2 regions of the Variovorax sp. 10N412 genome follow, and region 2 is predicted to be linked to the other one. Evidence: predicted binding sites of a transcription regulator. Region 2 holds the regulator's gene; the other holds the start of a gene.
What was found. The regulator NrdR, encoded in region 2, represses ribonucleotide reductase genes. The targets are predictions, from matches to a motif close to CACNANATNTNGTG.

Region 1: AC1DJH_RS20060 (ribonucleoside-diphosphate reductase subunit alpha) is a predicted target of NrdR. The motif match lies at 2,021-2,034, and genes of this name have one in related genera.

The regions. Positions count from the first base shown of each region.
Region 1 is NZ_JBFTIO010000008.1:139,221-142,244, forward strand. Features, by position in the region: gene AC1DJH_RS20050 (sigma-54-dependent transcriptional regulator) at 1-1,166, shown strand, start outside; gene ampD (1,6-anhydro-N-acetylmuramyl-L-alanine amidase AmpD) at 1,153-1,767, shown strand; gene AC1DJH_RS20060 (ribonucleoside-diphosphate reductase subunit alpha) at 2,117-3,024, shown strand, end outside.
Region 2 is NZ_JBFTIO010000001.1:211,729-214,752, forward strand. Features, by position in the region: gene AC1DJH_RS01010 (lytic transglycosylase domain-containing protein) at 1-98, shown strand, start outside; ZMP/ZTP riboswitch at 131-256, shown strand; gene glyA (serine hydroxymethyltransferase) at 298-1,542, shown strand; gene nrdR (transcriptional regulator NrdR) at 1,564-2,007, shown strand; gene AC1DJH_RS01025 (GspH/FimT family pseudopilin) at 2,015-2,608, opposite strand; gene AC1DJH_RS01030 (type IV pilin protein) at 2,596-3,021, opposite strand; gene AC1DJH_RS01035 (pilus assembly protein) at 3,018-3,024, opposite strand, start outside.

The sequences.
Region 1 (3,024 bases), on a different contig from region 2:
GCCAGGCGATGCCGCCGCCGGCCCGCGCCGCGCAGGCGGCGCCCGCCGGCACCCTCGATGCGCCGGTGATGGCCTCGGGCACCGGCATCGCCGCGCTCGAGCGCCTCGTGGGCGATTCGGAACCCATGCGCCTCGTCAAGTCGCGCATCGCGAAAGTGGCGCGCGGCATGGCGCCGGTGCTGGTGCGCGGCGAGTCGGGCACCGGCAAGGAACTGGTGGCGCGCGCGGTGCATGCCTGCAGCCAGCGCAGCGAAGGCCCGTTCGTGGCGGTGAACTGCGGCGCCATTCCGGAGAACCTGCTGGAGGCCGAATTCTTCGGCGCGCGCAAGGGCTCGTACACCGGCTCGTCGCAGGACCGCGACGGCTACTTCCAGGCCGCGCGCGGCGGCACGCTGTTTCTCGACGAAATCGGCGACCTGCCGCTGGCCATGCAATCGAAGCTGCTGCGCGCGATCCAGGAGCGCAGCGTGCGCTCGATCGGCTCGACGCAGGAAGACGCGGTCGACGTGCGCATCGTGAGCGCCACCCACAAGGACCTGCACGCCGAGGTGCAGGCCGGGCGGTTCCGGCAAGACCTGTTCTACCGCCTCAACGTGATCGAGATCGCGGTGCCCGCGCTGCGCGAGCGCCGCGAAGACCTGCCCGCGCTGTGCGCCGCGCTGCTCTCGCGCATCGCGCAGGACGGCGGCTTGCCCGTGCCGCACCTGTCGCACGACCTTCTGCGCCGGCTGTCGCTGCATCCGCTGGACGGCAACGTGCGCGAACTCGAGAACCTGCTGCACCGCGCAGTGGCTCTGAACGACGGCGACGAACTGCACCTGGACCTGATGGGCGGCTTCACGGCCGCCGCCGAGGCCGCGGCGTCCGCGCCGGCGCCGTTGCTGCCGGCTTTCGACGCGCCTTCGCCGGTCGCCCCCGCGGCTTCCGCCGCACCGGCCGCATCGCCCAAGGCCGCGCCGCCGCCGCTGCCCTCCGACCTGCAGGCCTACCTCGACCAGCAGGAACGCGAGATCCTCGTGCGCGCGCTGCACGAGAGCGGCTTCAACCGCACCGCGGCCGCCGCGCGGCTGGGCATGAGCCTGCGGCAGATCCGCTACCGCATCGCGCGGCTGGGCATCACCACACCCAACGGCGACGATGGCGCGAGCAGCCATGCCGACGACTGACACCCCTGCGCAGGCCCCCGCCGACGACGGCCTCTGGCACGCCGGCTGGTACCGCTTCGCGAAGGCGCTGCGCTCGCCCAACTTCGGGCCCCGCCCCACCGGTGCGCAGACCGACCTCGTCGTGCTGCACTCGATCAGCCTGCCGCCCGGCGAGTACGGCGGCGACGCGGTGCAGCAACTCTTCACCAACCGGCTCGACTGGGACGCGCACCCCTACTTCCAGTCGATCCGCGGGCTCGCGGTGTCCTCGCATTTCTTCGTGCGGCGCAACGGCGAGCTCTGGCAGTTCGTGAGCTGCGACGACCGCGCCTGGCATGCCGGCGTGTCGTCGTGGCGCGGGCGCGGCAACTGCAACGACGACTCCATCGGCATCGAGCTCGAAGGCCTGGAAGGCCTGCCGTTCGACGAGCCGCAATACGAAACGCTCGCGAGCCTGTGCGCCGCCATCGCGCAGCACTACGCCATCGCGTACATCGCCGGCCACGAGCACATCGCGCCGGGGCGCAAACACGACCCGGGCGCCGGCTTCGACTGGCGGCTGTTGCGCGAACAACTCGGCTGGAATCCACAGATGTTTCCGGCGCAGGTGGTGCAGCGCTAATTTTTCCAATCGCGCGGCGCGACGCGATGCGCTGAGCCTGACGCGCATCGACGCGCGGATTGCAACTGCCGCACCCAGCAACCATGCGGGCTGCAAGCCCAAATCGGCCTGCAAGCCAAGCGCCATGCGGGTTGGGACACCATAGGCCAGTATCCACGCGGCATCGCTGGCGTTGTCGCTTGCCGAATGAAAATCGGGCCGCGCGTGTATCCGGAGGAAAACACTACCTGTAGTGGCTTGTAGGGTGCCGACACCCCAGATATAGTGTCCTCCGTCCGGTCATCCGCACCGGCGCGACGCCGACCCAGGCATCGCCGACCAACAAGAATTGCCAACCGAGAGGAAGCGAATGCAAACAGCCCTGAACCCCCAATCGACCCCGCGCGCCGTTCCCTCGACGCCGCCACAGCAGCAACGCGACACCGCGGGCTCGCACACCGGCCAGAACCTCGCCCACTACCAGATCATTCGCCGCAACGGCGCGGTCGTGCCCTTCGAGCCGAACAAGATCGCCATCGCGATGATGAAAGCCTTCCTGGCCGTGCACGGCACCCAGGGCGCGGCTTCGGCCAGCGTGCGCGAAACGGTCGACACGCTCACCCAGGCCGTCATTCGCGCCATGGTGCGTTCGCGTCCGGGCGGCGGCACCTTCCACATCGAGGACGTGCAGGACCAGGTCGAGCTCGGCCTGATGCGCGGCGGCCACCACGAAATCGCGCGTGCCTACGTGCTCTACCGCGAACGCCGCACGCAGGAGCGTTCCAAGCAGGGCGAGCATGAAATGCCGGCCCAGCAGGCGCTTCACGTGCTGGACAACGGCGAACGCGTCGAACTCGACCTGAACCAGCTCAAGGGCCTGATCGAATCCGCCTGCGAAAACCTGGGCGACAGCATCACCGCCGCGCCGATCGTCGCCGAGACGATGCGCAACCTGTACGACGGCGTGCCGCTCGACGAGGTCTACAAGGCTTCCATCCTGGCCGCCCGCACGCTGATCGAGAAAGACCCCGACTACACCTTCGCCACCGCGCGCCTGCTGCTGCACACGATCTTCAAGGAGATCATCGGCCGCGAAGTGATGCCGGTCGACCGCGCCACCGCCTACGCCGACTACTTTCCGCAGTTCATCAAGAAGGGCGTCGACAACGAGCTGCTCGACGAAAAGCTGCTGCAGTACGACCTGCCCCGCCTGGGCGCCGCCCTGAAGGCCGAGCGCGACAACCAGTTCGACTACCTCGGCCTGCAGACGCTGTACGA
Region 2 (3,024 bases):
CGCCGGGCGTGCGTGCCCAGCCTCTTCCGGTGGTGGCACCGGCCAAGCCTGAAGAGGCCGAGCCGGCCAAGGTGGCCCTGCTGTCTTCCGTCTCCTGACATTCATCTTGCCGGGTGCGGTGCGCTACACTCGGCGGGTACGCGACTGGCGATAGGCGCAGCACCCGCACAAGGTGCCCCGCGCTGACGTGGAATACCACTGGGAAGCGTGCCGCCCGACCACATCGGGCGTTCAGCCGTTCGCCTGGGCAGCCCTTGTTTGGTTGAAGAACAAGGACCTCGTCTTCAAAGGACTGCCATGTACCAACGCAATATCCTGGTCGAACAGACCGATCCCGAAATCTGGGCCGCAATTCAAGCCGAAAACGCGCGCCAGGAACATCACATCGAGCTGATCGCCAGCGAGAACTACGCCTCGCCGGCCGTCATGGCCGCCCAGGGCTCGCAGCTCACCAACAAGTACGCCGAAGGCTACCCGGGCAAGCGCTACTACGGCGGTTGCGAGCACGTCGATGTGGCAGAGCAGCTGGCCATCGACCGCGTCAAGCAGCTCTTCGGCGCCGACGCCGCCAACGTGCAGCCGCATTGCGGCGCCTCGGCCAACGAAGCCGTGATGCTCGCCTTCCTGAAGCCTGGCGACACCATCATGGGCATGAGCCTGGCCGAAGGCGGCCATCTGACCCACGGCATGCCGCTGAACATGAGCGGCAAGTGGTTCAACGTCGTGAGCTATGGCCTGGACGCCAACGAAGCCATCGACTACGACGCGATGGAACGCAAGGCGCATGAACACATGCCCAAGCTGATCATCGCGGGTGCTTCGGCCTACTCGCTGCGCATCGATTTCGAACGCTTCGCCAAGGTGGCCAAGGACGTGGGCGCGATCTTCATGGTCGACATCGCCCACTACGCCGGCCTCGTGGCCGCGGGCGTGTACCCCAACCCGGTGCCGCACGCCGACATCGTCACCTCCACCACCCACAAGAGCCTGCGCGGCCCGCGCGGCGGCATCATCTTGATGAAGTCGCAGCACGAAAAGGCCATCAACAGCGCCATCTTCCCGGGCCTGCAAGGCGGCCCGCTGATGCACGTGATCGCCGCCAAGGCCGTCGCGTTCAAGGAAGCGATGGCGCCCGAGTTCAAGGCCTACCAGCAACAGGTGGTCAAGAACGCGCAGATCGTGGCCGACACCCTCACCCAGCGCGGCCTGCGCATCGTGAGCGGACGCACCGAAAGCCACGTGATGCTGGTTGACCTTCGCGCCAAGGGCATCACCGGCAAGGAAGCCGAAGCCGTGCTGGGCAGCGCCCACATGACGATCAACAAGAACGCGATCCCCAATGACCCCGAAAAGCCGATGGTCACCAGCGGCGTGCGCATCGGCACCCCCGCCATGACCACGCGCGGCTTCAAGGACGAAGAGGCCCGCGCCACCGCCAACCTGATCGCCGACGTGCTCGAGAACCCGCGCGACGCGGCGAACATCGACGCCGTGCGCGCCAAGGTGCACGCGCTGACGAGCCGCTTCCCTGTCTACCGCTGATCGACCCGAAGACCTGACCGCATGAAATGCCCTTTTTGCGGTCATCTTGAGACGCAGGTTGTCGAAACCCGCGTTTCGGAAGACGCCGACTTCGTTCGCAGGCGCCGCCAGTGCGGCGCCTGCGACAAGCGCTTCACCACCTACGAGCGGCCCGACGTCAATTTTCCCGTCGTCGTGAAGAAGGACGGCAGCCGTGCCGATTTCGACTCGGCCAAGGTGCGCGCCTCGATGATGCTGGCGCTGCGCAAGCGGCCGGTGAGCATCGAGCAGATCGACAACGCCCTGCTGCGCATCGAGCAGAAGCTGCTGGCCAGCGGCCTGCGCGAAATCGAGTCGACGAAGGTCGGCGAACTCGTGATGCGCGAGCTCAAGAAGCTCGACAAGGTCGCCTATGTGCGCTTTGCCTCGGTGTACCGCAGCTTCGAGGACGTGGACGAATTCAGGCAATTGCTGCGCGACATCTGACGCCCACTCAGCCGCGCTCCTCTTTTTTGGCGGCCTTGCCGCAGACCCCGGTGCCGCAGTCTCCCTGCTGGTCCGGATTGCAGACCCGGGCCCGCCCCGATGCCGACACCACGATCGACGCCCTGCGGCCCGTGTCGGCCTTCAGCGTGAGACATCCCGCACCGAAGCCCGCACGGTTGGCCTGGCGCGAGAATCCGTTGCTGTCGTAGCGCACGCCCTGCGCAAATCCGTCGCCGAGCGACTCATCCACGCTGACACCGTCCGGCAGGCCCTCGAAGCGGCGCAGCGTTGCAGGCGCATCGGGGCCGGTGGACCCGCGCACCCCCGTTGTCACGACCCAGCCCCCGGACCAGTCGCTGCCCGCGAGCGCAGTCACCCGCACGCTGCGGGAACGCTGGATGGCTTCCATGCGCGCAAGGCTCAAGGCGGCATTGAAGGCCTGCGCCGCTCCGGCCAGGCGCTGGTTGAGCAGCAGTTGCCGAAAGCTCGGCATGCCGATGCCGGCGAGCACCGCCACGATGGCCACGACCACCATCAGTTCCAGCAGCGCGAATCCGCCCGCGGGCCCCGCCCTGCATGCCCCGGCGTTCACTGCCAGCACCTCGTGCGCTGCGTGCCGTCGCAGCCCTTGGCGCCCGTGCTGTCGATCCAGAGTGCGCCAACCTGCGGATCGGCATACGCGGGCTTCAGGCTCGCAGTCAGCCGGATGCAACTGTCGATGCTGCCGAGTCCCTCGCAGTTGCCGCTCTCGATGATGTACTTGCCCGCCGCACCGCCGCCGCTTGAATCGCCCGAATCCCCCGTGTAGTGCCGATAGCGGCCGGCCTGCGTGTAGTGGCGCTCCTGGTGCTGCATCTGCTGCATCAGGGCGGCGCGTGCCTCGCTGCGCCACCCTTGGCGCACGACGTCCATGTACGAAGGGTACGAAATGGCCGCCAGGATGACGGTGATCGCAACGACCATCATCACTTCGATCAACGTGAATCCACGCGCGCGATGCGCAGCCGCGTTCATCGC